One region of the Bacillus sp. SYZHCR11 genome, then DNA from elsewhere that is predicted to be linked to it. Evidence: a T-box and tRNA genes for the amino acid it is inferred to sense, from the RefSeq annotation. Region 1 holds a T-box; the other holds one or more tRNA genes.
What was found. The T-box of region 1 lies ahead of alaS (alanine--tRNA ligase). A T-box ahead of a tRNA ligase gene usually reads a tRNA of that ligase, here a tRNA-Ala.
Positions count from the first base shown of each region.

Region 2: it has a tRNA-Ala gene. The T-box ahead of alaS (alanine--tRNA ligase) is inferred to sense a tRNA for this amino acid. The anticodon was not compared.

Region 1 is NZ_JBXUND010000003.1:316,396-332,071, reverse strand. Features, by position in the region: gene AC2CGA_RS13465 (O-methyltransferase) at 1-302, opposite strand, end outside; gene mltG (endolytic transglycosylase MltG) at 454-1,545, opposite strand; gene AC2CGA_RS13455 (DUF1292 domain-containing protein) at 1,656-1,937, opposite strand; gene ruvX (Holliday junction resolvase RuvX) at 1,950-2,366, opposite strand; gene AC2CGA_RS13445 (IreB family regulatory phosphoprotein) at 2,375-2,641, opposite strand; gene alaS (alanine--tRNA ligase) at 2,726-5,362, opposite strand; T-box leader at 5,443-5,650, opposite strand; gene AC2CGA_RS13435 (AI-2E family transporter) at 5,694-6,755, opposite strand; gene AC2CGA_RS13430 (amino acid ABC transporter ATP-binding protein) at 6,975-7,703, shown strand; gene AC2CGA_RS13425 (transporter substrate-binding domain-containing protein) at 7,724-8,551, shown strand; gene AC2CGA_RS13420 (amino acid ABC transporter permease) at 8,608-9,258, shown strand; gene AC2CGA_RS13415 (amino acid ABC transporter permease) at 9,277-9,933, shown strand; gene AC2CGA_RS13410 (YrzQ family protein) at 9,969-10,100, opposite strand; gene AC2CGA_RS13405 (hypothetical protein) at 10,122-10,313, opposite strand; gene AC2CGA_RS13400 (PRC-barrel domain-containing protein) at 10,326-10,784, opposite strand; gene recD2 (SF1B family DNA helicase RecD2) at 10,903-13,281, opposite strand; gene AC2CGA_RS13390 (tetratricopeptide repeat protein) at 13,300-13,920, opposite strand; gene mnmA (tRNA 2-thiouridine(34) synthase MnmA) at 14,008-15,123, opposite strand; gene AC2CGA_RS13380 (cysteine desulfurase family protein) at 15,160-15,676, opposite strand, start outside.
Region 2 is NZ_JBXUND010000002.1:5,059-20,734, forward strand. Features, by position in the region: gene gbsB (choline dehydrogenase) at 1-619, opposite strand, end outside; gene betB (betaine-aldehyde dehydrogenase) at 637-2,109, opposite strand; gene gbsR (transcriptional regulator GbsR) at 2,310-2,864, shown strand; gene bslA (biofilm surface layer hydrophobin BslA) at 3,024-3,563, shown strand; gene ktrA (potassium uptake protein KtrA) at 3,727-4,395, shown strand; gene AC2CGA_RS06690 (glucosaminidase domain-containing protein) at 4,430-5,275, opposite strand; gene hmpA (NO-inducible flavohemoprotein) at 5,418-6,593, opposite strand; gene AC2CGA_RS06700 (cupin domain-containing protein) at 6,811-7,452, shown strand; gene AC2CGA_RS06705 (hypothetical protein) at 7,505-7,825, opposite strand; partial or broken gene AC2CGA_RS06710 (hypothetical protein) at 8,590-8,774, shown strand; partial or broken gene AC2CGA_RS06715 (response regulator aspartate phosphatase) at 9,087-10,217, opposite strand; gene AC2CGA_RS06720 (hypothetical protein) at 10,536-10,739, shown strand; gene AC2CGA_RS06725 (hypothetical protein) at 10,865-11,386, shown strand; tRNA gene AC2CGA_RS06730 (tRNA-Ala) at 11,563-11,635, opposite strand; gene AC2CGA_RS06735 (undecaprenyl-diphosphate phosphatase) at 11,764-12,594, opposite strand; gene AC2CGA_RS06740 (AI-2E family transporter) at 12,686-13,846, opposite strand; gene AC2CGA_RS06745 (Gfo/Idh/MocA family protein) at 14,026-15,012, shown strand; gene AC2CGA_RS06750 (type 1 glutamine amidotransferase domain-containing protein) at 15,044-15,568, opposite strand; gene AC2CGA_RS06755 (methyl-accepting chemotaxis protein) at 15,634-15,676, opposite strand, start outside.

The sequences.
Region 1 (15,676 bases):
AAGTCTTTTATATTGTTCACAGCTTCTTCATAGCGTTTGTCGTCCCGTTCAATCGTGTAAATATTCGCATCCGGAAGCTCAAGCGCCATCCGTATGGCGGAATATCCGATTGCCGCGCCGATTTCCAAAATGTTTTTCGCCTGTTGAATCGACAGCATTTGAAGCAGCACTTCAATACCCGCTTCTTCCATAATCGGAACATGGTGCTCTTTTGCATAGGCTTCAAGCTTTTTCACTTTATCAGGCCGAGGCTTCAGCATCGCGTTTATATACTCGTTTATTTGTTCATACCGATCATTCACGGCAAACAGCCTCCGTTCTAAAAAGGAGTGCCCCTGACGAATCCGCGGGGACACTCTCTTAAGACACTTCTTTATCCATAAGTAAACAACCCGATATATTTTATCATAAAACCTTTCAGAATGGAATAAAAGGAGAGCTTTTGCCCTCCTTTTATTCGCTGTCTTTTTTGGAAATATACTTTTCCTTCGCTTTATTATGGTCTTTTAATGTTTTCGTGAAAACAACCTCGCCGTTTGATTTTGCAAGGAAATAGAGATAATCCGTTTTGTCAGGGCGGAGAGCCGCTTCCCATGATGAATCACCGGCATTTGCAATCGGTCCCGGCGGCAGCCCCTTATGTTTATACGTATTAAACGGAGAATCAATTTTCAGGTCTTTGTAGTAGACCCGGCTTTTATGCTTACCGGCCGCATATAATACCGTCGGGTCAGTCTGCAGCGGCATTTTTTCTGCAAGCCTGTTGTAAAAAACGCTGGCGATTTTGTGACGGTCGGCTTTGGCGGTGGCTTCTTCTTCAATAAGCGATGCCATCGTCAGCGCGTTATGGACGGAAAGTTTCTTTTTTTCCAGTTCAGATTTATACGTTTCAACACGGGTGTTTGTTTCCTGAACCATTGCCGTCAAAATCGTGTCAAGCGATGCATCCGGATCATTAAACGGATATGTGGCCGGATACAGATAGCCTTCGAGCGGATGCTTGAGCTTCTTGTTTGAAAGTGCGTCCGTTATTGTATCAGGAAACTGTTTTTTCAGTTTGCCGATGAATGTTTTGTCATCCAGTTTTGCCATGATCTCTTCTTTTGAATATGATGTTTCTTTTGCGATCGCATCCGCAATCTGTGTAAGCTGTTTTCCTTCAGGAACGGAGATCTGAAAGGCATATCCCGTTGATCCCGCGGTCAGTTTTTTGATAATCGCATCCGCATCCATTCCTTTATTCAGGTGGTAAAATCCCGCCTGAAACCCGGAAGCGCCTTTATACTTCACATACAGCTGAAATGCTTTTTTGCTTTTGATGACATGCTGATCCTCAAGAATTTCAGCGATTGCCGAAACGGAAGAACCGCTCGGAATATTAATATTGACTGCCGTTTTGCTGCCTTTGTCAACCGGGGACAGCAGAGATTTTCCATAGAAAAAAGCACCGCAAATGATGATAAGCAGAGCAATCACGGAGGACAGTATTATCGTTGTTTTTTTGTTTTTACGCGGAAATGAATTTTTAGTCTGATTGATATTCATACAAGTATTTTCCTCCCAACAGCTCTTATACTACATGATTCATGTGCATTCGGCAATTTATTACAAAAAAAAGCCGAAGCGCATATGCGCTCCGGCTTTTTCCGTTCATTTTATTCTTCGTCTTCTTCCGCTAAAAACGTGTTCAGCGTTTCTTCGATCATTTCCCACTCTTCATCGGTTTCAATCGGCATCAGTTCGCCGTCTTCACCGTTTTCGTTCGGTTCGAAGCTTGAAGCGTGAATTTCGATTTCATCATCGTCTTGAGCATCAATCGGATAATAAAGTACGTAAGATTTGTTGAATGTGTCGTTTTCAAATGTGAACAGCACTTCGCAAAGCTGTTCGTTGCCTTGATCATCGACAATTGTAATATGTTTTTCGCCGTGTTCCATTTCTTTCACCTCTTAGTTTAAACTGTCCAGATATCCTTGAAGGATCATGACAGCCGCCATTTTATCAATGACTTTTTTTCGTTTTTGCCTGCTGACGTCAGCCGCGATCAGCATTTTTTCAGCCGCCATCGTCGTCAGACGCTCGTCCCACAGCACAACAGGGACATTGTACGCTGTTTCAAGCAGTTTCGCAAATGTTTGGCTGGCTTCGCCTCTCGGACCGATCGTCCCGTTCATGTTTTTCGGAAAACCGAGCACGATCTTCTCTACATTATAGTCTTTCATCAGCTCGGATAAACGGTCCAGACCGTAATCTCCTTCAGCCTCGTTTATTTTTATCGTCTCAATGCCCTGAGCGGTCCAGCCCATTTCATCGCTTAAAGCTACGCCGAGTGTTTTCGTTCCAAGATCAAGTCCCAATATTCTCATGAATGTATTTACGCCTCTTTATGCTGTTCTAGATAGGATTTTACCAATTCCTCGATTAATTCGTCACGTTCCAGTTTGCGAATTAAGTTCCGGGCGTCGCGATGCCTAGGAATGTATGCAGGATCTCCAGACAGCAAGTATCCGACAATCTGGTTGATAGGATTGTACCCCTTTTCCTGAAGCGCATCATATACCGTAATCAGCACTTCTTCGACGTTTGTTTCAGCAGAATCATCGGAGAAATTAAATTTCATCGTTTTATCAAACGAGCTCACCGTTTTGCACCTCTTTCCCAAATTCGCAGGCAAAGTTCAGCCTGAGGTCCTCATCTTATCATCATTCTACACTAGTTGAAAGGATTATAAAACGGATTTTATCCAATCTTCCGCAGATGCGAGCGCCTCTTCCAATTTTTCAGGCTGCTTTCCGCCGGCCTGCGCCATGTCCGGACGGCCTCCGCCTCCGCCTCCGCAGACTTCAGCCGCTTGTTTGACCATTTTGCCGGCGTGAAGGCCTTTTTCAATCAGGTCTTTTGTTACGCCTGCTGAAAGGTTGACTTTCTCGTTTTGCACGGCGCCGAGAATGATGACCGCAGAACCGAGCTTCGCTTTCAGATCATCCACCATAGTGCGAAGGTGGTTCATGTCTTTCGCATTTACTTTTTCAGCCAGCACTTTTACGCCGCCGATGTCTTTTACTTTAGACAGAATGGCTCCGGCTTCCACATTGCCAAGTTTGCTGAGCAATGATTCATTTTCTCTTTGCGCTTCCTTCAGCTCCGCTTGAAGAGACTGAATTCGCTTCGGTACGTCTTTTACGTTTGATTTCAGCTCATCCGCAGCGTGCTGCAGAAGGCTGAGCTGGCTGTTCATTTCCTGATAAGCGCCTTTTCCTGTTACGGCTTCGATTCTTCGCGTACCTGCGCCGATCCCTGATTCGGATACGATTTTAAACAGGCCGATTTCAGCCGTATTCGTGACATGGCATCCGCCGCAAAGCTCCAGGCTGTAATCTCCGACTTGTACGACGCGGACGATATCGCCGTATTTCTCGCCGAACAGGGCCATCGCGCCCATTTCTTTCGCTTCATTGATCGGTTTCAAATCAATCGCTACCGGAATGCTCTCCCAGATTTTTTCGTTGACGATTCCTTCAATGCGTTCAAGTTCTTCTTTCGTCACTTGACCGAAATGAGAGAAGTCAAAACGCAGACGATTTTCGGTAACGAGTGAACCCGCTTGGTTGACATGTGTGCCGAGAACGTCTTTCAGCGCCTGGTGCAGAAGGTGGGTTGCTGTATGGTTTTTCACCACACCGCTTCTCATTTGATCTTCAACTTCAGCCGTCACGCTTGCGCCTTTTTGAATCGTGCCGCTATCCACCGTGCCTTCGTGTACATGCTGGCCGTTCGGAGCTTTTTTCACGTCTTTAATGGTTACGACAGCCTGCTCGCTTCTCAGCACTCCTCTGTCACCGATCTGTCCGCCGCTTTCAGCATAGAAAGGCGTTTTGTCAAGAAGAATTTGGACGGTATCCCCTTCATGCGCCTCGCTGATTAATTGCCCGTCATGAAGAAGTTCGATCACCTTCGCTTCAGCTTTTACGGCACTGTAGCCGACAAATGTGCTTTCTGCGGTAATGTCGCGCAATGCGCCGCCCTGCACCTGCATGCTTCCTACATCTTGGCGCGCATTTCTCGCCCGTTCACGCTGTTTTTCCATTTCGGCTTCAAAGCCTTTATGGTCAACCTTCATTTGTTCATCTTCCGCGTATTCCTCCGTCAATTCAACCGGGAATCCGTACGTATCGTACAGTTTGAATACGTCTTTTCCGGAGATGATGCCGCTGCCTTTTTCCTTCTCTTTCTTTATCACGTCAGATAAAATAGCCAGACCTTCGTTTAATGTTTCGTGGAAGCGCTCTTCCTCCGTTTTGATGACTTTGGCGATAAACTCTTGCTTTTCTTTCACCTCCGGATAGAAAGCGTCCATAATTCCTGCAACAGTCGGTACCAGCTCGTACATAAACGGACGGCTGATACCGATGGTTTTCGCGTATCGCACCGCCCGGCGCAAGAGGCGTCTCAGTACATACCCGCGCCCTTCATTTGACGGCAGAGCTCCGTCGCTTACCGCAAATGCGACCGTTCTGATATGATCGGCGATCACTTTAAAGGCCGTATCCTTCATTGCGTCCTTTCCGTAAGCATCTCCGGAAATGCGCTCTGTTGCTTCAATAATCGGCATAAACAAATCAGTGTCAAAGTTTGTCGGGACATCCTGAATCACGGAGACCATCCGTTCAAGCCCCATGCCCGTATCAATGTTTTTCTTCGGAAGCGGTGTGTACGTGCCGTCCGGGTTGTGGTTGAACTCTGAGAATACCAGGTTCCATACTTCAAGATAGCGGTCATTTTCGCCGCCCGGATACAATTCAGAATCTGACGGGTCATTGCCGTATTTCTCGCCGCGGTCATAGAAAATTTCCGTATTCGGTCCGCTCGGGCCTTCGCCGATATCCCAGAAGTTCCCTTCCAGACGGATGATTCTTTCTTCCGGAACGCCGATTTTTTCCGCCCATAGCGTATAAGCTTCTTCATCCTCAGGGTGAACTGTTACAGACAGCAGCTCCGGATCAAAGCCGATCCACTTTTCGCTCGTTAAAAACTCCCATGCCCACGTGATGGCTTCTTCTTTAAAATAATCACCGATGGAAAAGTTTCCGAGCATCTCAAAGAACGTGTGGTGGCGCGCCGTTTTCCCCACATTTTCAATATCATTTGTGCGGATTGATTTTTGCGCGTTTACAATTCTCGGATTCTCCGGCACAACGCGGCCGTCAAAGTACTTTTTCAGCGTCGCAACGCCGCTGTTGATCCACAGTAAAGACGGATCTTCATGCGGAACCAATGAGGCGCTCGGTTCAACGGCATGGCCTTTTTCTTTAAAGAAATCTAAAAACATTTGACGCACTTCAGCAGAAGTTAAGTGTTTCATCTATATTCCTCCTTATCACTACCCGAAATTCTCTTTTGCGACAGCAAAAAAGCTCTCTCCCTATGCAAACCATGCGTTCACACAGGGACGAGAGCTGTCTCGCGGTACCACCCTGATTACAGGCCGAAAAAGGCCTGTCACCTTTCATCCCGTAACGCAGGATTGCGGCAGCCTTTAACTGCACTCAGGATTAGCTTCGGCCGATCTTCTGCTGAAGCTCCTTTCAGCGTATCGGAGCTTCTCTCTTAAACAGGGCTTCGGCGTACTCATATCCGTCACTCGAGATTCGTATGTATTCTACTCGAAATTATAGACAAGCAGAACCCGAATGTCAATGTTCCGTCCTGATCCGCAAAAAGTGAATGGCCGTCACTTTTAAAACGGCTGCCGCCGGAACAGCGAGAATCATGCCGGGAATGCCCGCGAGCTCTCCTCCGGCAAGAAGCGCAAGCATGATCACGACGGGGTGCATTCTGAGACTTCGCCCGACAATGAGCGGGCTCAAAATGTTTCCTTCTATAAATTGAAGAATAAAAATCGTGACGATTACGATGATCACAGCCTTGGAGGAAATCGCCAGCGAAAGGAGCAGCGCCGGCACAGCGCCGATAAACGGGCCGAAATACGGGATGACATTTGTAATCCCGATGGCAAGGCCCAAAATCAGCGGGTAAGGAAGCCCGAAGAGCCAAAATGAAACGCCGGCTATTAACCCGAGCAAAAAACAAACGAGAAGCTGACCGCGGATGTAATCACCGAGAGAGTCGTCCACATCCCGCAGAAATTCACTCCCCCTTTTTCTCCAGGACTTCGGCGTCAAATACCAGACCGTCTTTTTCATGACGCCTATATCCTTCACCATATAGAACACGAGAAAAGGAATCGTCGCCGCGATCAGGATATAATCAAGCACGAAACGGATGCTTCTGATCGTGCTTTCAATCGTGCCGGCAAGAAACGTTTCTGTCTGCTGAATCATTTTGTCCATCCGATGGTGCATGCCGTCAGGCCAATGATCCGTGTGATTATGCAGATGCCTCAGCATGCTGTTGTAGTTTTCGGCAAGACCGGGAATGCTCTCAGACAGATCCTGCAGCTGTTCAATTAAAACAGGAACCCCTTTATAAACCCCCCAGCCGATTCCGCCGAAAAACAGGCAATAAATCAGAAGCAGGCTTAAAGTTCTAGGCATCCCTTTTCTATGAAGCCATTCAGTAATCGGAAGTAAAAGATAAGCAATAAATACTGCGATGAATATAGGAATAAAGAGAGATTTTATAACAAGCCAAATGGGAGACCATAACATATCGAGCATGCAAAAGACATACACTGTTAACAAAACGAGCAGACATACAGCCGTCCACAGTAAGAGCTGCAGCGGTTTTTGAAGCATGACGTTTCACCTCTTGCTTTATCTTTTGACAGAAAGCCGGAATTATTCTCGTTTCATAAACTCCGCCTTATGACGCAGACCTCTTGACGGGAATAATTATCAGAAATTACGAAATAATCTAAATAATATTCATAAAAGTCTGTATAACCATCGTAATGTGTTAAAGGATTTCAAAACTGTCCAGTCAATATGACTCATGTTTTTTTAAGGAGGATGGCCATGATTTCATTTCAGGATGTAAATAAGCACTACGGACATTTCCACGTGCTGAAAAACATTAATCTGCACATTAAAAAAGGGGAAGTCGTCGTTATCATCGGACCTTCAGGATCGGGAAAAAGCACGCTTCTCCGCTGCATTAATCAGCTGGAAACAGTTGATGGAGGCGCCTTAACGGTAAACGGCGTCTCCATCCGTGACAAGAAAACGGATATAAATCAGGTCCGCCGGAATATCGGCATGGTGTTTCAGCATTTTCATCTGTACCCGCACAAAACCGTTCTGCAAAATATCATGCTCGCACCGATCAAAGTGCTCAAGCAATCAAAAGAAGAAGCAAAGGAAACGGCCTTATACTATTTGAAAAAAGTCGGTATACCGGACAAAGCGGACGCTTATCCTTCACAGCTTTCCGGCGGCCAGCAGCAGCGTGTCGCCATCGCCAGGGGGCTTGCGATGAAGCCCGAAATTATGCTGTTTGATGAACCCACATCCGCGCTTGATCCGGAAATGATCGGGGAAGTGCTGGATGTCATGAAAACACTCGCAAAGGAAGGCATGACCATGGCAGTCGTCACACATGAAATGGGATTCGCAAAAGAAGTGGCGGACCGCATCGTGTTTATCGACGGCGGATCCATCTTAGAAGAAGCTGCACCGGCTGAATTTTACGAAAGCCCCCGTGAAGAGAGGGCGCGTTTATTCTTAAGCCGTATTTTAAATCACTGAAAAGAAACGGAGGAGCGCTTATGTCACGCGCAACAAAATGGTTGTCATTCGGATTGATATCACTGCTGGCCGTCTTTATGCTGGCAGCCTGCGGAGGGAAAGAAACGTCCGGGGATTCAAAAGGAACGGGAAAAGACACGTTAGCCTCTATTAAAGACAGAGACAAAATCATCTTCGGCGTCAAAACCGATACGAGGTTATTCGGGCTGAAAAACCCAAGCTCCGGTGATATTGAAGGCTTCGATATTGATATCTCAAAACAGCTCGCAAAAGATATTCTGGGGGATGAGAAGAAAGCGGAATTTAAAGAAGTGACGTCAAAAACGAGGATTCCGCTGCTGCAAAACGGCGATATCGACGCCATCACCGCCACGATGACGATAACGGATGAGCGGAAAAAAGAAGTTGATTTCTCAGATGTTTATTTTGAAGCCGGGCAATCCCTGCTCGTCAAAAAAGGAAGCAGCATCAAAAGCACCGAAGACCTGGGAAAAGGCTCAAAAGTATTGGCGGTAAAAGGCTCCACTTCCTCACAGAACATCAGAGAAAAAGCGCCTGACGCCTCAGTGCTGGAATTTGAAAATTACGCCGAAGCGTTCACTGCGCTTAAAGCTGGACAGGGAGATGCGCTCACAACCGATAATGCGATTTTATACGGCATGGCCGATGAAAATAAACAATATCAGCTGACGGGCGAAACCTTTACCGATGAACCTTACGGAATCGCCGTCAAAAAAGGCCAATCCGGCCTTGTCAAAGAAATCAACGCCTCTTTGAAAAAAATGAAAGCCGACGGCAGGTACGAAAAAATCTATAAAAAATGGATAAAAGAAGAACCGGCAAAATAGGACGGACCGCGGGATGAGCATGCATGCTCATCCCCGTTTTATAAGGAGTGACATAGATGAACTTTTCAATTTTAACGGAAAACTTCGATATGTATATGGACGGTTTCCTGCACACATTGCTTGCGAGCTTCATCGCGCTGGCAGGCAGCTTTGCGCTGGGCGTTCTGATCGCAGTCATGAGAATCACGGCTTTCAAACCCCTTCAATGGATCGGCACTGCGTATGTGGAATTTATCCGTAACATCCCGCTTCTCCTCATCACATTCGTTTTTTATTTCGGACTTCCGAACGCCGGGCTGAGACTGGACGGCTTTCAGGCGGGAACGATTGCGCTTACGATTTACACGTCCGCCTTTATCGCAGAAGCCATCAGAGCCGGAATTCAGACTGTCCCCAAAGGGCAGATGGAAGCGGCCAGATCGTCAGGCTTCACCTACAGTCAGGCGATGAGATATATCATTCTTCCTCAGGCCGTAAAAATCGTCATTCCCCCGCTCGGAAACCAATTTCTCAACCTTGTCAAAAACTCATCAATACTCGGAGTGGTGGCGGGACTCGATTTGATGTATCAGGCGGATCTCGTGTCCTCGAGCACTCTTGTCGTGTTTGATGTCTATATTTTCGTCGCGCTTTTTTATTTGATATTAACGATCCCGCTCAGCATCGGGGTTCACTATTTGGAAAGACGTCTCGGAAAGAGTTATTAGAGAAGGAGAGTGAATAACATGGATTTTAGCGGCGCCTATACACCTGACCATCTGCTGTTTTTATGGGACGGCTTTTTGGTCACACTTTATGTTGCGCTGATCTCCATTGTCCTGAGTTTTATGTTCGGGCTTGCCGCCGGCACTTTGCGCTATGCGAACATTCCTATCGTCTCGGGCATTATAGCGGCCATTGTGGAAACCATCCGCAACCTGCCGCTGTTATTAATCATTTTCTTTACGTTTTTTGCCCTTCCGGAAATCGGGATCAAACTGGAAATTACCGCGGCCGCCATCACGGCGCTGACGATTTTTGAATCGGCCATGCTGTCAGAAATCATCAGAAGCGGTTTGCAATCCGTTGACAAAGGACAGATTGAAGCGGCGCGTTCTTCAGGACTGACGTACACGCAGACTCTTTTTCTCGTCGTCATGCCGCAGGCGCTCAGGCGTATGGTTCCTCCGATTGTGAGCCAGTTTATCTCCTTATTAAAGGATACGTCACTTGCGGTCGTCATCGCTCTGCCCGAACTGATTCATAACGCGCAGATTTTAAACGGACAAAGCGCTGACGGGGGGTATTTTTTCCCGATCTTTCTGCTGGCGGCCCTGATGTATTTCGCGGTCAATTACAGCCTGTCTCTCGCTGCCAGACGGCTGGAAGCGAGACAAACGTAAAAAGGATACTTCCGGAGAAGTATCCTTTTTTCCGCTTAAAACATTTTCATGACTCGTCTTCTCATCCGTTTCATACCTTTTTTATTCAGCATATCGGACTGAGAAGCCATACGATACATAACGGCTCCAGCTCCTAAAGCCAACAGAGAGGTCATTGTTCTGCCCATCGCGCGTATCTCCTTTCAACTTTAAAAATTGATACTGCGTTCGTCTTCAGAAAACAAATCATCAAGACTGCTTAACGTGCCGTCTTCCTCTACTTGATGTGTCGCAATTTTGCCTTTGGCCACCGTCAGCTCAATGAAGCAGCCCCAGCAATAGTATTGGTTTACGCCGATTTTGCCGATATCTTTACTTTTGCAGTTCGGACATACAAGCACAGACTACACCTCTTATCCGTTCAGGACGATGCCTTCTTTCCCCGCTTCAATAAGCATATCGGCGGCGCGGCGCACTTGGCGTCTGCCAGCCAGATCTGAAAAGAAGCCGTCCGAGAGTTCATATGCTACGATTATGCCCCTGTCCAAACAAAAGTATACATCTTCCAGCAAACCGAACATTTCACCATCAGGCGATTTCACCGGCTGCATTTTAATCTGTTCAAAGGTGAAACAGCTCTTCGGCAAAGGCTGCAAATGAGCATGACCGGCAGCTACGGCTTCTTGATCCATCTCTTTTATATCACTTGCCCCTAAAAAAAGATGACGGTTGTGAAACAGGCGTTTCTGCTCCAGCACGAAACCGAGAAACCGGCCGTCCAGAGAGAAACATACATCCGATATCATCCCGAGACTGCGCCCGGTGTTTTCGTCATATACTGTTCGTCCTTCAGCTGCATGGCATGTTCTCAAAGTGTGATCAACCACCTTTTGTTGAACACGTATAGGTTTTGCCAAGAAGCCGGGCAGCATACTTTGAAATGACTTCCACAGGCGAAAACCCGGCGCATGAACATGTGCCGGGTTTTATTTACGCTTTTTCTTCCATAAAGTCAAAAGGCGTGATGCCTTCCATTCCGATGTTCGCATCATATACACTGAACGGCAGCTCTTTTTGCAGGGCGGCCAGTTCTGCATCCATCTCTTCAGTCTGCTCTGTGAGCCTGTTTTTAAGCGACGTCTGTCTGACGGTGGCATCATTGTTTTTAACGCCCCATTCAAGCGCTTCTTCTTCTCCGCAAAGAATCAGGAATTTTTTCGCTCTTGTAATGGCGGTATAAAGCAGATTTCTCCTGAGCATTCGATAGTAGCCTTTGACGACAGGCAGGACGACAATCGGGAATTCGCTCCCCTGCGACTTATGAATGGAACAGCAGTAAGCGTGGGTAAACTGGCTGAAATCCTTTTTCGTAAAGGTGATTTCGTTGCCGTCAAACGAGACGACGACCATGTCTTCTTTTTCCGTATTTTCTTTGGCATAAAAAATGGACACGATTTCGCCGATATCGCCGTTAAACACATTGTTTTCCGGCTGGTTGACAAGCTGCAATATTTTATCGCCCGTCCTGTAGACGACATCTCCGAATTTCAGCTCCCGCCTTTTTTCTTTCGGCGGATTCATGATGTCCTGAAGAAGCATATTCAGCTCGTTAATTCCCGCTTTTCCCCTGTACATCGGGGCAAGCACTTGAATATCTCTGGAGGTATACCCCTTTTTTAACGCGTTCGAGACGACCTGATCCACGACTTCTTTAATCTGTGAAGAATTACAGCGGATAAATGAGCGGTCCTTTGTCGGCGCGGTCAGCCCCTTTGGAAGCAGCCCTTTTTTCATATCATGGGCAAGTTCCACAATGGATGATCCTTCAGCCTGACGGTAAATATCTGTCAGGCGCACGGTCGGCAGCACCTCAGAAGCCAAAAGATCTCTGAGCACCTGCCCCGGTCCTACTGAAGGAAGCTGGTCTTCATCACCGACAACAATGAGCTGAATGTGCTTAGGAAGCGCCTTAAACAAATGGCTGGCGAGCCAGATATCAAGCATACTCGCTTCGTCTATAATGATCAGTTTCCCTTCAATCGGCTGATCTTCGTTGTAGGTAAAGCCTTCAGCGCCATTCCAGCCGAGCAGCCTGTGAATCGTAACAGCCGGCAGACCCGTAGATTCGCTCATCCGTTTTGCGGCTCTTCCGGTCGGCGCGGCAAGCAGCACCGGAAACGCCTCGTCTTTTTTATAATCACCGGGGTCAAGGGATACGCCGTGCAGTTCACTGTATAATTCCACGATTCCTTTAATAACGGTCGTTTTCCCCGTTCCAGGTCCTCCGGTCAGTAAAAGCATCGGTGAAGACAGCGCTTTTTGAATGGCATCCTTTTGGCTTGGTGCGTATTGAACATTCATCCGTTCTTCCAGTTCACCGAGTGCAAGCAGAAATTCCGATTCAGGAAATTGATCGGCATACTCCGTCTGAGCGGCAATGTCGAGCACGCGTTTTGCGACGTTTTGTTCCGCGTAAAACAAGGACGGAAAATAGCAGCGCTCTCCTTCGATGACGATATCCTTACTCTCCCCGAGGGCGATGATGCCGTCAGCCGCATCCATTTCCGTGACGCGGCCGCCTTCAGCTGACTGATTCAGAAGCGTTTGCGTATTGATAATCAGCTGCTTCGTTTCTATGTACGTATGGCCCTCTGAAAGACAGGTCGATTCAATCGTATATAAGATTGCCGCTTTGATCCGCTCCGGGTGGTTTCCTGACAGACCCATTTTTCCGCCCAGCTCGTCAGCTTTCACAAAGCCGATGCCTTCAACGTCTTTTACAAGCTGATAAGGATTTTCCTGAATTTTCTCCAAGGTTTCCGTTTCGTAGGCCTGATATATTTTCATGGATAGCTGGGGCCCGAAACCGTATTGGTTCAGAGAGATCATAATCTGTTCAAGCCCCTGATGCCGCTGCAGCTCTCCCGCCAGTTTGTCCGCTTTCTTTTTTGACATTTTCGGCACATCATAAAGCACCGACGCATCAGCCAGAATTTTATTGAGCGCGCCGTCTCCAAGCTTTTTGACGATTTCTTCCGCCGTTTTTTTTCCGATTCCTTCAAACAGATCACTTGATAAATAGTGAATGATTCCTTCTTTTGTGGTCGGAATTTCTTTTTTAAAGTGTTCAGCCTGAAATTGCAGGCCGAACTTAGGATGCGTGGCAGTTTTTCCGTAAAATGTGTAGGTCTCATCTTCTTGCAGCAGAGGGAAGTAGCCCGTTACGGATACGACCTTGTCTTCGATCGCCTCAGACGTTTCTGCAACCTTGACTTTCAGCACTGTATACAGGTTGGTGTCATTATGATAAATGACCGTATGAATGACGCCTTTTACATACGGCTGTTCTTCGATGTTCAGCTGATCCACGAGCCTTCCCTCCTTTTGTTATGACTGGGTGATAAGCTGTTTCGCATGAAGCGCAAGCATATGATCAGGCTGTATGCCGATTGCGCCTTCCAGCATCTCAAGCGCCTTTTCACGATTTTCTTTGTATGCGTAAGCGACCCCGGCATTATAAAATGCGTCCGCGTGGCCTGGATCCTGCTCGATCACCGTCTCAAACTGCGCAAGAGCTTCATCCAGCATTTCTTCATTTGCAAGACACATTCCGAACTGGAAGCGCGCTTCCGTGTCATTTTCGTTTAATTCAACGGCACGCTGCAGATACGGCAGTGCAAGCTTCGGCCGCTCTAATTTAACGAGAACGGTCCCCAGCATATAAAACAAATCTCCGTTTTCCATTCCGGAGCGAAGCGCTTTTTCAAACATATCCTTCGCTTCGGAAAACGATTCTTTCATCACATATACGTTTCCCGCACCGTAATAAGCGGCTGCCGCCGAATTGTCCAATTCAAGCGCTCTGTTATAGAATGCAAGCGCCCGTTCGAGTTCGTTCACAGAAGAAAGCAGATTTGCGAAGTTGATGTACGGCACCGGATCTTGGCCGTTTTCCTCAATCGCTTTCGTAAAAGCCTCTGCCGCTTTTTCAAAATCGCCCTCCTGCATGGCGTCAATCCCGATTTTATTATAATCCATTTTTAACTTCCTTTCGCTAAAAAACCCCAACATGCGAGTTGAGGTTTTTTACATGTGTTATACGTACCACAGTTTTGTTCCGTCTTTATAAACGTCATCTATCGTTCCGCCGCCGAGGCACTCTTCTCCGTCATAAAAAACGACGGCTTGTCCCGGCGTAACGGCGCGTACCTGCCCGTCAAAAATGATTTCCGCTTCATCATCACCCGTCATTTTCACCGTTACTTTGTGATCTTCCTGACGGTAGCGGAATTTCGCCGTGCATGTCATTTCGCCGCCGTCCATCAGACCCGGACGCGTCCAGCTGACATTTGTCGCCGTGATCTTATCGGAATACAGAAGCGGATTATGGAACCCTTGATCAACATACAGTATGTTTTTTTCAAGATCTTTACCGACGGCGAACCACGGCTCGCCGCTTCCGCCGATTCCAAGACCGTGGCGCTGTCCGATTGTATAATACATCAGACCGTCATGACGCCCTTTTATTTCTCCGTCCATTGTCATCATATCGCCCGGCTGAGCGGGGAGATATTGGCTGAGAAACGTTTTGAAGTTGCGTTCGCCGATAAAACAGATTCCCGTGCTGTCTTTTTTCGCAGCTGTCGCAAGTTCTGCTTCTTTGGCAATTTCCCGCACGCGTCTTTTTTGCAGATCACCGATCGGGAACATGACTTTACTGAGCTGTTCCTGATTGAGCTGATTCAGAAAATAAGTCTGGTCCTTGTTTTCATCCAGACCGCGGAGCATGCGCACTGTACCTGCGCTTCTGTCCACGCGGGCGTAATGGCCCGTCGCAAGATAATCCGCGCCGAGTGACAGAGCATGATCCAAGAAAGCCTTAAACTTAATTTCTTTATTGCACATGACATCCGGATTGGGGGTTCTTCCGGCTTTATATTCATCAAGGAAATATTGAAATACCTTTTCCCAATATTGCTTCTCAAAATTGACGGCATAATACGGAATTCCGATCTGGTTGCAGACCCGGATGACGTCTTCATAATCTTCCGTCGCCGTGCAAAAACCGTTTTCGTCCGTATCATCCCAGTTTTTCATAAAGATTCCGATTACATCGTAGCCCTGCTCCTTCAGCAGAAGGGCCGCCACGGAAGAGTCCACGCCGCCGGACATGCCGACTACGACTCTTGTATCCTCCGGCCGTTTTTCCATTTGCATTCACTCCATTAAAAACATAAGTCCGCCGTTTTAAGCAAGCCGTTTAACGACGGCGGCAAGCTTTTCGGCGGCTGTTTCGATTTGTTCCGCCGTATTGCCGAGGCCGAAGCTGAGGCGGATTGACGAAGTCAGCCTGCCGCTCTCACTTCCGAACATGGCCGTAAGCACATGGGACGGAAGAATGGATCCCGCCGTACAAGCAGATCCGCTGGAGACGGCAATGCCTTCCATGTCAAGATTGACCAGCAGCGCTTCCACCGGCACACCGGGAAAGTAAAGGTTTAAAATATGAGGCAGGCATTTCTCGGCATCTCCGTTCACCTCCGCTGTAACGCCGGCTTCTTCCAGCGTGCTCATGATGATGTTCTTAAACTCCTTATACTTCGCTGTTTTCTCTTCCCTCTCACGGTTTGAAAGGACGACCGCTTCTTTTAAGCCGGCGATGCCCGGTACATTTTCCGTCCCCGCGCGGCGCTTTCGTTCCTGCTCTCCCCCAAGAAGAATCGGTGACAGCTTCACCTCTTGATTTACATATAAAAAGCCTGTC
Region 2 (15,676 bases), on a different contig from region 1:
CAATACCTGTCATGGCCGTCACATGCGGAGGCATGGACGTGTGCAGCTCAGGGTCAATAACCGTTAAATGCGCGGCGATTAGCGGTCCGCCCGTATTGAATTTAAATTCTCTTTCCTCATCTGTAATGACCGCCCATTGTGTGACCTCTGAACCTGTTCCCGCAGTCGTCGGGATCGTTGTCAGCGGAGGAATGCGGTTTTCCAGCGGCTTTTTGCCTTCCGCGGCTTCATAATCAAGCACGCTTCCTTCGTGTGTCGCTTCTACCCCGATCGCTTTCGCCGTATCCATGGAGCTTCCGCCGCCGACAGCCACTAGACCGTTGCAGTTTTCTTTTTTATACAGTTCTGATCCTTCGTTTACAAGACGTACAGGCGGGTTCGGCTCCACTTTGTTAAACAGGACGACTTCGATGCCCGCTTCCTGCAAAGATTCAATGACCGGGTTTGCCACTCCCGCGTTATAAATTCCCGGGTCTGTTACGAGCAGCGCTTTTGTGACGCCAAGCGCTCTGACTTCACTTCCCGCGTGCTGAATCGCGCCGATTCCGTGTTTAATGACTGTCGGGATTTCGAATGTATGGAATTTATGCATGCTTTCTACTTTCATATTTAATGTCATATTGTATCTCCTCCTAATTATGCTTGAAACCAGTTCACAGCCGCAGGTTTCGTATTGCGGTAAATATGTTTGATTTCCGTGTATTCTTCCAGGCCGATTTTGCCGAGTTCGCGGCCGAAGCCCGATTGTTTGTACCCGCCCCATGGCGCTTGCGCGAAATACGGGTGGAAATCATTGATCCATACCGTTCCCATCCGCAGTTTGGCGGCTACGCGTTCGCATTTTTCAATATCCTTTGACCATACCGCTCCGGCCAGCCCGTAAATGGTATCGTTGGCAAGTCTGATCACTTCTTCTTCTGAAGAGAATGACTCGACTGTTAAAACGGGGCCGAAGATTTCCTCTTGGACTATTCGCATATCAGACTTGCAGTTTGAGAAAATAGTAGGTTCATAGAAGAAACCGTTTTGAAGGGCGGGATCATCAGGACGTTTGCCGCCTGTTTCCAGTTTTGCCCCTTCTTCGATACCGATTTCTACGTATTTTTCGACTTTGGCCCGATGCTCGGCGGAAATCAGCGGACCGCTTTCCGTATCTTCATGAAAACCGTTTCCTAATTTGATGCGTTTCGTGCGCTTGATCAGCTCGGCTAAAAATTCATCATGAATGGCTTCGTCCACCAAAAGACGTGACCCGGCCGAACAAACTTGACCGGCATGGAAAAACACGGCGTTCAGCGCTTGATCTGCAGCTGTTTCGAGATCTGCATCTTGAAATACGATATTCGGATTTTTGCCGCCAAGCTCCAGGGCAATCTTTTTCACGTTGCCGCTTGCCGCCTGCATGATTTTTTTGCCTGTTTCAATTCCGCCCGTAAAAGAGACCAAATCGACGTCGAGGTTTCTCGCCAGCTCATCGCCGACAGAGGCGCCCGGCCCCAGCACGAGATTGGCGGCCCCTTTCGGAATACCGGCTTCTTCTATTAATTGAAAGACTTTAATGGTTGTAAGCGGAGTAATCTCGCTCGGCTTTAAAACGATCGTGTTTCCGGCCGCAAGAGCGGGAGCGATTTTCCAGCTCGCCTGAAGGAGCGGATAGTTCCACGGCGTAATTTGTCCGCATACGCCAATTGGCTCTCTGACGATTTTACTTACGGAATCGGGAATCGGAGATGAAATGACTTCGCCTCCGTCTTTATCCGCCAAACCGGCATAATATTGAAATACATTTGCGATATCATCCATATCGGCTTTACTTTCTTCAATCGTTTTTCCTGTATCAAGCGATTCCAGCTCAGCTAATTCGTTCAGATCGCGTCTGATTAATTCCGCAATTTTCAGAACAAATTGTCCGCGCTCGAGCCCGGAAAGCACCGGCCATTCCCCTTCATCAAATGCTTTTCTGGCTGCGGCGATGGCTTTCACCGCATCATTCCGGTCTCCTTCGCATACCGTTGCAATTTCTTCTTGATTAAATGGATTAATGATGCGGCGGGTCTGTTTTTTTTCTGCACTGATCCATTCGCCGCCGATATAAAGCGTTTTGCTCATAAGAGTCCTCCTTACCGAGAAGTAAGTTTGTTAAATAAAAATTTAATGTTTTTAACAATGTTAATTTAACACATGTTTTTTTGCCTGTCAAAACCCGGTCAGTCCGTTTAGATTTTGACATTTTGTCATGATTCGTTAAGATTAAGAACATAAAGAAATGACTTAACAAATTTAAACTTCAAGAGGAAAAGAGGGACAGTATGGATGAGAATCCAGAATTCGCAGCTATAGAACAAGCCAGGGATCTTGTCATTGATTCCATTGCAGAGACGATGGATCTTTACGGAATCACACGGAGTGTCGGGATTTTATACGGAACAATGTATATGAGGGATGAAATGACGCTTGACGAAATGCGTGAGGAGCTGCAGATGAGCAAACCGAGTATGAGCACGGGCGTTAAAAAGCTGCAGGATTTAAATGTGGTCAAAAAAACCTTTCACCGCGGCACACGGAAGCATACATTTGTAGCGGAAAAGGATTTCTTTACGTTTTTCACGAATTTCTTTCCGCCGAAATGGGACCGTGAAGTTCAGGTGAATTTGTCCGCCATCGTACAGGCTCAGGCGGATTTGCAGTCCGTTTTGCTGGCCGAGGAAGGCAGCGCGGAATTACAGGAAGAAGCGCGGCAGTTATATGATCAGCTTGAAAGCTCGAAAGCTTATTATCATTGGCTGAAGCGGCTCGCCGACTCGGTTCAGAGCGGGGAGATTTTTAAATTTATTCCGATAGAAACGGACGAAAAAAACGCCTGATTTTGATTCAGGCGTTTTTTGTCGTGATTTGATTATTTTTGAGAAAATATAGGAACATAACCCCATTTACTTCCATTAAAATTGATGGTAAATTTTTATAGGTATGGTCGTTCTTTTTTAAGAACAACCAGCAAATTTTTTTTAGGGGGATTTATAAAAATGAAACACAAGTTTTTCTCAACTGTCATGGCAAGTTTATTCGGCCTGGTTTTGCTTCTTTCTCTGCCGACAGCGTCATTCGCCGCTGAGTCAGGCTCAACCGTTCACGAGCCGGAAATGTCCACGAAAGCAACAGCTACCTTATTTGCAAAATATACAGGTGCCAGCCAGCAGGAATGGTCATTTTCTGATATCGAATTGACGTACCGTCCGAACACGATCCTGAGCTTAGGCGTTATGGAATTTACCCTTCCTAGCGGATTTGCGGCTACAACAAAAGATACAGTCAACGGACACGCTTTGCGCGAAAGACAGATTCTGAATAACGGCAAAACAGTCAGACTTCCGTTAAACATTGATTTGCTCGGCGCAGCGGAATTTAAGCTTTCTCTTAATAATAAAACATTGCCTGCTGCAGGTACATATAAGTTCCGTGCAGAAAATAAATCATTAAGCATCGGCTCTAAATTCTATGCTGAGGACACAATTGTTGTTCAAAAACGCAGCACACCGCCGACACAGCCATGCAACTGCAAATAATTGCGAAAAACGGACCGGCACAAGCTCATCGCTTGTCAGCCGGTCTTTTTTTGTGGTGTTTTCTTTCTTCCGGCCCTCGCATTGACAAACCCCTGAAACAGGAGTACATTCTTGTTTGTTGTATTTGGAGTGACGAAAACAGTTTCTTAAGGAGTTATGAGGATTGGGAAAAATCAAAAATAAACAATTTGCCGTCATCGGACTCGGCCGTTTCGGCGGAAGTATCTGTAAAGAGCTTTTTAAAATGGGGCATGAGGTGCTTGCGATCGATATCAGCGAAGAGCGGGTCAACGCATACTCCTCTTATGCCACGCATGCCGTGCGGGCAAATTCAACGGAAGAAAGCGAGCTTCAGTCGCTCGGCATCAGAAATTTTGAATATGTCATCGTAGCAATCGGAGCCAATATACAGGCAAGCACGCTGACGACGCTGTTATTGAAGGAGCTGAACATCCCTAATATTTGGGTGAAAGCGCAAAACTATTATCATCACAAAGTGCTTGAAAAGATCGGTGCTGATCGTATTATCCATCCTGAAAAAGATATGGGCGTGCGGATTGCGCAAAGCCTTTCAGATGAAAACGTCTTAAATTACATCGATTTGTCAGATGAATACAGCATTGTGGAGCTTTCAGCCACTAAAAAGCTGCATTTAAAATCCATTCTTGATCTCGGCGCCCGCGCCAGATTCGGCTGCACCATTCTCGCCGTGAAACATAATGGAGACATTCAGCTGTCCCCTTCTCCGGAGACTGTCATTCATGAATGTGACTGCCTTGTGCTGATGGGGCATAAACGTGATATTAAAAGGTTTGAAACTGAAGGAATGTAAAAAAAGCCGGCAAGCTGCCGGCTTTTTTTGATGCTTATGTTTCTTCACTTAACTGGACGGCGGTTTGGTCAACCCAGCCGATCAGCTTATCTTTCACTTGAATTTGGTACCAGACGGATTCTCCGTTTTGTTTTTCAGATACGACTTTAATATGCTGGCCGGTAAACTTTTGCGCCGATGCCAGTTTAATAGAATGCCGCTCTTTCGACGGCTTGGACCACACGTCTTCAATGGCATGGTCTTTGATGGCGCCTTTCTTATCAACTGCTTTAAGAGAGGCATTGATTTTGTCATATTCATTCAGGTTATAGGTTTCTATGACATCTTTAATTTTTTCAGCATAGCCGGGGTCTGTGGCGTAGCCGGATTTTTGAAGGGCAGCCGCCGCTGTTTTATAATTGTCCGCTTCAATGACGGGCTTGTACTTCTTTTTATTCCAAGACGTTCCGTTGACAAATAATTTGGCATGGTCATCCATTGATTCAAAAAACGTGCTGTATTTACGGAATTTTGCCCGAATCGTTTTTCGTTTTCCTTTTTCAAATTCATCCGTTTTCATCGTGACGTGTTTTCCTTTATAATCACCTTTTACACCGAACAGGTTGCGCGCTTTCCCCGCAAGCTCACTGTTCCCCCAGTCCGATTCAAGAATGGCCTGTGCGAGGGTGATGCTCGGAAGGACATGATATTTCTCATATAAAATTTGAGCATGCCCGGAAAGGCTGTCAATAAAGACCTGCTGCTCGTCCACCTCTTCAGGCGGTTTTTCTTCCGTCACTATGAATTTCGAAAATACCATTGATACCAGAAATAATCCGAATATAAGAGATACAGCAAAAAGGCACCCAAGCACCCTTTTGGTCTTTGCTTTCTTTTTCATATCAACCTTCCTTTAATTCCGGAATCACTAGATTTATAATTTTACTGGTCATTGATGAAAATTTCAATAAAATAGGGAAAAAGACGGAGAAAGAACACATCGTGCAAATAAAAAAGACTCCTCAATGAGGAGTCTTTTTTTGTTATGCCATGCTCAGCTGAGGGCCGAACAATTCATATTGAACGGAATCAGAGTCAAACCCGAGTGGAAGAATCATATCTTTCATTTTCGTCATAAACTGTGCTGATCCGCACAAGTAACATTCAGCATCTTGATTCAGATGAAGCTGCTCCAAGAAGGTTTGATCAATCCGGCCGCTGTAAAAAGGCTTGTCTCCTGAGCGGTCTTGTTCTGCCGGTTCACTGTATACATAAATGACGTTAATATTCGGATGATTCTCCGCAGCTTGTTCAGCCTCTTTGCGGAACGCGGCGTACTCTCCGTTTTTCGCGGCATGAATAAAAGTAACGGAACGCTCGGGCTGTTTTTCGGCGGCTGTTTTCAGCATGCTCATCATCGGCGTGATTCCGGAACCGGCACTGATAAGAACAACCGGTTTTTCGGAAGAAGACAGCTTGAAATCCCCGGCGGGTGCACTGACTTCAAGTTTATCTCCCTCTTGAACTTCATTGTGGAGATGAGAAGAAACCGCTCCGTCCTTTTTCACAGATATCCGATATGCGCCTTTTCGAGAAGCATCAGACAGGCTGTACTGGCGAATGTGCGTATAAGGAGAATCCGCAATCCTCACTTTAATGCTGATATATTGTCCCGCTTCAAATCCAGGAAGCGAAGAGCCGTCACTCGGTTTGATATAAAATGATGTGATATCTTTGCTTTCTTTTGTTTTCTGTATAACCGTAAATTCTTTATACCCCTGCCATCCGGCTTCATTGTACATGTCTTTTTCAATGCCGATAAAAGCCTCCGCAATAACACCGTAAGCTTTTTCCCATGCCTGCATAATTTCAGGAGTTGCGGCATCCTGCAGCACATCCTTAATCGCCAGAAGCAGATACTTTCCGACAATCGGATAATGTTCCGGTTTTACACCGATGCTTGTGTGTTTATGGCCGATCTGTCTGACCGCCGGAATGATTTGTTCTAATTGATCAATATTCGCCGCAGCCGCAATGACTGCATTTGCCAATGCTGCGCGCTGAGTCTGTTTCTTTTGGTTCGTTTGGTTAAACATATTTAACAGTTCGGGATGATCTTGAAACATCAGGTTATAAAAGCGTCCGGTGATGTTTTCTCCATGTGTTTTTAATACGGGTACTGTGCTTTTGATGATGTCTACTGTTCTCTCATCCAGCATGTTCATCCTCAACCCTTCTAAAGATGTATTTTTAATATATCTTTATAGTAAGAGATATTTCGAATAAAAGATATATCTATAATGAATCTTTAAAAAAGTCGTCACAATATTGTGTTGGATTTGGAATTTATGGATTTCACCTCCTTTTTTATCACCCGGTGAAACAGGGACACATATATTTGGGAATATACGTTTAAAGATGAAAGCGGGGGATTGCATGGTTTCCGATATCGATTACACGTCTCCGAATACACAGTTCACTTATGATGTAAATGAGAGCCGTTTTTTTACGAAAGATGCTCGGAACTTTATCAATGTATTGGGGATTAAACAGTTAAACACGCTTGAAAATATTTCATTATTAGATATCTTTCTGAGTAAAACAAATGTGATTGAACCGCATACCCATCAAAACGCCGCTGAATTGGTGTACTGTATTTCGGGTTCCGCGGTGGTGTCGATGCTGAATCCGTTCACCCAGAAAATACGGAATTATCCGATCTCTCCAGGACAAGTGGCGAATGTTCCGCAGGGGTGGTGGCATTATGAAGTCGCCACTTCAGACAAAACCCACCTTTTGGCCATATTTGACGCCCCTTCGCCTGAAGTGATATACGGCTCGGATATTCTCCGTCTGACGCCGCCTGAGATCATGGCGCATACGTACTGTCTGAATGAGCACGAGTGGGAAAAAGCCGTTTCACCGATCCGGCAATCAACTGTGATAGGTCCCGATAAATACTGCGGACAGTCTGAAAACACGGGTATTCATGATATGAATAAGCCTTATCAGCCAAATACGCATTATCCGAATGATCCGTATCGGCATTATGTTCAGCCGTTCTATAGGGGGTATTAAGCGGATCCGCATCGACAGAAAGAGCCCCTCATTGCAGAGGGGCTCTTGATCATTACGGTCCGGTTCCGCAGCTTACTTTGTACTCGCCTTCGGACGATTTTTTTGAATAACATACGTGCGGCGTCTGTCCGGTTTCATCTTTCCAATTGAACCAATTTACATAATAAAGGTTCCCGGCCTCTCCGCCTCCTTCTTCTTTTTGAAGAATCGCAAAGTAGCTTTGATACGGATATCCTTTTTTATAAATGTCATGCCTGATGGCTCCTTTTTCTGAAGCAGACGTGAAGATGACAGGAGAAAGAGCCGGGAGCGCTGTTAAAAGAAGTGCCAGTGCAGCTGACAGAGATAATATAAGATAGATTTTCTTTTTCATTTTCTCTCTTTCCTTTTTTTTGAGTTGTTAGAAATGAAGCGGAACACAGAGGCTGCTGCAGAAGATGAAAAAACAAAAAAACCCTTATTTATAGAATAAGGGTTTAAAGGTATGGAGCCAAGGGGGCTCGAACCCCTGACCTCTACGCTGCCGGTGTGGAGATGCTTTTCTGATAGGAACAGACGTTTTGTTTCAAACCCTAATCTTTTATTTGGCTAAAAATGAATAAGCTGGTCCCCAAATAGGATAATAAATTAAAGGTTAATTTTCCACTAGACCTGCCATCAAAACGCCCATCACAATCAATAATAATAGTAAAAGTAAACAAAGTGCTAGGATAACAAAAGAAATATTCTTTGCAATTCCTTTAGGCGATTTGATTGCTAGAATACTCCCCACGACAATTCCTAGGATTCCAAGCGCCCAATGAATATGAGGCAGGAAACACAATGCGAATAAAAGGATGATAAGCGACACGAGCCCAAAATACTTTCTCATTTCTCTCCTTTCTATTTTCCCTCCATTAAATTGATAAATTGAAAAGAAAATTGAACTTATAAATATTGAGTGCCATATTTTTTAAATATTAGCATAGAATTATCGTTCGAGCTTTATGACGGCGGATACATACGCGAGGTTATCTGCGCAGTTCATTACGGGACTACCTACGGAAGGAATTTCGTGTAAAGGACTTAAAGGGGGATACATTATTGTATTTGATTCTCTTTTATCCGTTGAGACTTATGAAGTTAAGAGATGATCAAATGACTGATTTTGAACGAAAAGTGTACCGGATTATCTTTAGATCCAATTCAGGAAAAACCCCTCCTTGGATGAATTGAAGAGAAAAACCGGCAAGGATAAACGCGCTATCCGGGAAGCAGTGAAGAACCTCATGAGGCAGTGTGTGCTGAAGTGGGATAAGCATAAAAACAAGTGGATGTTTTGAAACAATATAATGAAGAAAGGAAAAAAGCCTTTTCCGAAGAAAAGGCTTAAGCTGTTCAAGTTTGAAGGCGATCTGAAGCAGTTTGAAAGGTATCATGTGTTTTTTCCACTGAGTTCATACCCAATCCACATACTAAAGATAACGACAGACCCAAAATAATGAAGATGCTTTTTTTCATACTGGCACTCTCCTTCTTAGGTTTGATTACGATCAGATGAAACTTGATAAGATCCATCAAATGAAACAGACGATGCCGTTAGACCGGCCCCTGACATTAAAACAACAGCCGATACAATGATAAATACGCCTTTTCTAAAATTCATACAGGCATTCTCCCCTCTGAATTTGTTTTTGCGTTTGAATCATTTTTTGATGATAAAAATAAGATTTGTCATATTGCTTTGATTCTGCATAAACAGCAGCCGTATCAAGAGCAATATCTTCTACATACGAATAGTTTTTATTTTTCTCAAGGTAATCAATTGTTTTTTTGATTCCCAATTGGTCTATTGCATTAATATATAAAGCCTCCAAATATTTTTGCAGAGATTCAAACAGCTTATCCCCTTGATATATCGCTGATGAAAGTCCCTTTTTACTGATTTGAATCGCCTCGCTTGTTTTCCCTTGTTTAAATAGAAGCTTTGCGTATGTAAACAAGGAATGCGGAAGGTTACCCAATTTATACTTTTCAGATATCTCCGCTGCTTTTTTTAAGTAGATTTCAGCTTTACTGTATTCTTCTAGGTCTCCGTAATTCTTTCCTATGTTGTAATAAGCAGAACTGAGCAGCCTTTCATTATTGTTTACTTGTTTCGACAACTCTAAAGCTTTTTCTAAATGAGGCAAACTTTTTTCAAAGCGTTTAAAGTCAACATAATTCCCAGAGATGACGAATAGACATTGAATTTTCCGGACTTTATACAACTCATACTGATCGTAAATATCGAGTGCTTGCTTTGCGTGATGCATAGAGACGTGACTTTGTTTCATACCGTAATATGCTTCAGCCAGTTTAAAATGAAATTCCGCTCTCTCAATTTCATTATGCACATGAACGAGTTGTTTTTCAGCCTCTCTATAAAAGCCGATCGCCTTTACATACTGCTTTTGATCAAATTCATACATGCCGCGGAAAAATAAAGAGTAATAGCACAGCAGGCCGGAAATTCCTTTATTTGATGCTTCGATTTTTTCCAGCAGCTCGTCAATTGTCGGTCTCACACGGGTAGTCACCGGTTCTAAATAATCCAGCATGAGCTGATGGCGGAATTTCATGAGGGTGTAGTAAATCAGTAGATACTCGTCTTCTTCCATCTCATTTATTTCTTATTCCACTTCCGCTTTCAAAATCTCCGCATCCGGAACACTGAACTGACGTATCATTTTGTACCATTCATTAATCTTAACGCCAACCTCCGATGATGGTAAAACAGAACTCACAAGGCCACTCCTCCTTTTATATAATATTCTAACATTTCCATAATATGTTTGGACGAAAAAAACCGCAATTTGTTTGCAGTTGCCAGATTGCTTATTTTCACATAACTGTTGGAAACATCCATTCTATTTGCGATAATAAAACTAATGTATGGGGAATATAAATGGGAGGGATTAAGGATGTGTCATTTAAAATGAGCCTTACTTATCACTCAAATGTTTTAAGTTGTATGAAAATGTGTACTTTGGGATAGCGTTTATAAGTAGACTCTCTACAAGTCTACTTTATTTTTTTCTCATAAATAAACGAGGTGAAAATCAATGGATGGTATAGAATTTTTAGAAAATATGACACGACTCGGAGTACTCATTTTGGTGTTCTCAGGATATGCTATTTATTGGAAATTAGGTAAAACAAAAAGAGAGCGAGGGCTTACAAAATTTGAAGCTTGTCTTAGGTTCTCTGTGATGTTCGGTATATTAGCTTGGGGTCTTTCGTTTCTTGCTTTGAATTTGTGGTCATAATCTTTTTTGTCGATATTTGACTTATCCTGTCTAAACAGATTAAAACTAGATAAATGCACCCTTATTTGGAAAAAAGTAAGTTATTGTTTAGTTGCTTGTACAATTTTCCAAAAGGGGGAGTTATAATGTTGAAAAGATTGCTTTTTCTGGCGTCGGTTTTCTTTCTGGCTATCGCGACAATAGCACCAGCACCAGCAGCTTCAGCAGCACAATTGAATCCTAAGGACGGTTTAGACGGCTTAACTGAAGAACAAATTGAAAAATCTGTTGCAGAAGTTGAGCACATCTTTACTAAAATTCTAGTTTTTGACAAAGAGACCGGCTATACAGTCAAAGAAGATGAGCTTGAAAAATCTCCTTATCCTCCTGCTCAAAAGGAGGGCATGATCGCTTTCGCTAATTATATGAATAAGGAATATAATTATACGGATGCCCAAATCAGTAGTGTTCAAGGATGTTTAGAGGATGCACTTAACTTAAGTAAAGGTGCTTTGAATCAAGTTCAAAAAGCCATTGAAAAGGGCGAGTGGCTGACTGTTGTAGGATTTCTAGGAACTATAGGTTTAGCAATTTCCCCACCAGCAGTATTTGCATTCTTCCTGCTATGTGGTGCTCCAGTAGCAAAGATTGCTCCGAAAGAAAATTGATAAACAACAAAGCCGCCTTTAAAGGCGGCTTCTTCGAGCCTAATTGAAGGCGAAAAGCAACTAAACTTCCTCAAAATAAATTTTTCGTCCCCAAATTGTCCCCAATTGCTTTTTGGGGCTGTTGGCTCTGTTCCTGACAAACAAAAAAACCCTTATAGAATAAGGGTTTAAAGGTATGGAGCCAAGGGGGCTCGAACCCCTGACCTCTACGCTGCCAGCGTAGCGCTCTCCCAGCTGAGCTATGGCCCCGTGCTGTAACGTCATGTTTTATTATAGACGACTCTTCTATGAATTTCAAGCAGAAAATTCAGTTTGCTCATATTTTCCTGAGACGTTTTTCGAACATAAAAAGAAGACCCTCCGGGGGGCCTCTTCGTTTATCGCACGAGCATGATTAAAATGATGCCGAGGATGACACGGTAAATGGCGAACGGGACAAGCTTAATCCGGTTAATGAGCCGAAGAAAAAACTTGACGACTAAGAGGGCGACGACAAAGGCGCAGATAAAGCCGACAAGAAAAAACGGAATCATGTCATAAGAAAGACTGCTCCAGTATTTCACCAGCTTCAGAAGGCTTGCGCCCGCCATAATCGGAATCGCCATAATAAATGTGAAGTCTGCGGCTGCCCGGTGATTCAAGCCGACAATAACACCTCCGGCAATCGTTGAGCCTGATCGGGAAAATCCGGGCCATAAGGCGAGACACTGGAATAATCCGACACAGAAAGCCTGTTTGTAGGTGATTCTGTCCACCGTATCGATCGTTTCTTTCCTTTTATTGATCCAGTCCGCTATAAGCATAAGCACGGCTCCGGCAATTAATCCGTAAGCGACCGTTCTGACGGAGAATAAATAGCGGTCAATGAAATCCTCAAATAAAAAGCCGAGCACCGCCGCCGGGACAAGACCGACGGCGATTTGCGCGATGGTCAGCCTGTATCCCTTCTGCTGATCGCGCGTGACGTTTTTTTTGAGGCCGAGTAAATGTAATATCCGATCCTTAAACACAATGGCCACCGCCAGAATCGAACCGAGCTGAATCACCACTTTGAAGGAATTGGCGGCTTCCGGATTCATCAGGCTTCCGGATTTCAGCCAGATGTCATCCGCTATGATCATATGTCCCGTGGAAGAAACCGGCGCGTACTCCGTCAGCCCTTCCACGATTCCCAAAACGGCTGCTGTGAACATCTCCCATAGTGTCATCCCATTCTTCCCTTCATTCATCATTTACAAAAGAGAAGCTCTCCTTTGAAGGAAAGCCTGTCTTATAATAAATATCATGTCCGTTCCGATTTTATGACTTCGATACAGCATCATTTTTTTCTTCTTCATATAAATGCGAGCGCATTTTGAACCAATCAAACAGATGGGTCGTGACCACTTTGATGACCGCATACCCCGGGATGGCTAAAATAATGCCGACAACCCCGAACAGCTTTCCGGCGGTTAAAAGAACAAAGATGATGGTAATCGGGTGAATGTGAAGATTTTTCCCCATGATCTGCGGCGAAATTAATTTCCCTTCCACGAGCTGGACAACGGTCCAGACAATCGCAAGCTTCAGCAGCATAAAGGGCGAAGTGACCAACGCGATAATAATCGCCGGCGTGATAGCAATGGTCGGCCCTAAATACGGAACAACGCTCGTACAAGCGGCAATGACCGCAAGCAGTGACGCATAATCAAGTCCGATAATCAGATAGCCGATAAATAATAAAAACCCGATGCAGAAGCTGACGATGACCTGTCCTCTGATATAGGAGCTTAATCTGTGGTTCATTTCACTCAGCATCGTATACGTTTGTTCTTTCAGACGGGTGGGCACAAACTTTAAGATATAGATCGGCAGTTTTTTGCCGTCTTTCAGCAAATAGAACAGAATAAACGGCACGGTCACAATTGAAATAATCACTTCAGTCAGCGCGCCGATAAAATTCCCGACTCCGGTAAATGTGCTGTTTGCAATTGTCGCCGCCTGCGCCGATACTTTATTGGCAAGATCGGAAATGTTGATATTCATCGTCTTTTGCGCCTGATTTACAAAATCGCTTCCGATCAGGCTTTTCGTCTGATCTTCAACGATGTCCACATATTTCGGCAGGTTGTCGATCAGGCTCATGATCTGTTCCTTTAAAAACGGAATAATTGAAACGACCGTAATCGAAATCAGCCCTATAATAATGAGGTAAAGGAGCAGGATGGAATAGACTCTTTTCACTCTTATTTTTTCCAATATATCTACGATCGGATTAAGCAGATAATAAACAATTCCTGTCAAAATGACGGGGAGCGCAATCGTTTTGAGCAGGACGATAATGGGTGTGAAAATAAATGATGTCTTCATAAAGACAAGGATATTGAGACCGATGAGCAGCAATACAAGCAAAAACAAGACAAATTTATTGTCTAAGAAAAACTGTTTAAATCTGCCGCCCCATGTTTGCAATGTTTCCACTATTGTTCCTCCATCATATGTATTTTACTTAAATTGTACACTATCGTTCCTGTAATGAAAAATAATAACCGGTCTCTATGGGAATTTTTCCTATCCGTTTAGCTGGCAGCCTTTTTTCCATTTATGTTTCTCAGAAAAAAAGCTATAATGTAAGCCAATACATAGAAGGAGCGATAGCAATGATTCGATTTGCAACAGTCGGAACGAATTGGATTACAGAACGATTTCTGGAGGCGGCTTCTGCTATTGATGATTTTCAATTAACGGCGGTTTATTCCAGAACTGAGGAACGTGGGGCGGAATTCGCCGGCAAACACGGCGCTGCTCATTATTTCACCAGCCTGAAAGAAATGGCGGAAAGCAAAGCCTATGACGCGGTGTATCTCGCCAGCCCGAATGCATTTCACAAAGAGCAGGCGGTCCTTTTTATGGAACACGGCAAGCATGTACTATGCGAAAAACCGTTTGCGTCTAACGCAAGGGAAACGGATGAAATGATTCACGCAGCCAAAACGAACGGCGTTCTCTTGATGGAAGCCATGAAAACGACGTTCCTGCCGAACTTCAGCATGCTTCAAAACCACTTACATAAAATCGGATCCGTCAGGAGATTCACGGCAAGCTACTGCCAATATTCATCACGATATGATGCATATAAAAACGGTACGGTGCTTAACGCGTTTAAGCCTGAATTATCGAACGGTTCGTTAATGGACATAGGCGTGTACTGCATTTATCCGGCCGTCGTCCTGTTCGGCAAACCGAAAAACGTCATTGCGACCGGTCATAAACTAGCATCCGGCGTTGACGGCGAAGGCACGGTCATTCTGTCATACGACGGATTTGAAGCGGTGCTGATGCATTCGAAAATCTCAAATTCGTTTGCCCCCGCGGAAATTCAGGGGGAAGACGGCACGATCGTTCTGGACAGCATTCACGGACCGGAACGGGCGGAAATCCGCTATCGTGACGGACGGACGGAAGACATTTCAGTCCCTGATCTGAAACCGTCGATGTACTACGAAACGGCTGAATTCATCAATCTTCTTCGAAACGGACAGCGGGAGTCTTCCGAAAATACATTTGAACGCTCTTTCCTTACGGCAAGCATTATGGAAGAAGCGAGAAAACAAATCGGAATCGTCTTTCCCGCCGATCAAAACTAAAAACATCCGCCCGGATTCGGGCGGATGTTTTTTATTTGGACGCTAACAGGTCAGCAAACGCTTTTGCATACTGCGGAAGGTCGGGCGGGCGGCGGCTTGATACAATGTGGCCGTCAGTTACGACAGCTTCATCCAGCCACTGTGCCCCTGCATTTGTCATGTCGTCTTTGATGCCGGGCGTGCTCGTTACTTTTTTTCCTGCAAGAATTCCGGCAGATATAAGCACCCAGCCCGCATGGCAGATCTGGCCGATCGGCTTTTTCTGCTCGTTCATCGTACGGATGATGTCCAAAACTTCGGGATATCTTCGCAGTTTGTCAGGAGCCCAGCCGCCAGGCACGAGCACGGCATCATACTCCTGAATAATCAGGCTCTTAAAATCGTAATCCGCCGTCGCGGGCACGCCGTATTTTCCTTTGTATGAACGGCCCGCTTCTTCTCCTATTAAATGAACGATCGCGCCTTCCTCTCTCAGCCGGTAGACGGGATACCAAAGCTCTAAGTCTTCAAAATCGTCACTGACAAGCGCTATGACTTTTTTGCCTTCTAATCTCATCACTGCCACTCCCTTCTTTTATATTAGTGTATCGCTTTTTTCAGATGAGGAAAAGAAACAGCTCGTTACAGCTGTTCTTCGTCTTCAGACTGAATCGTAAATTTCCGT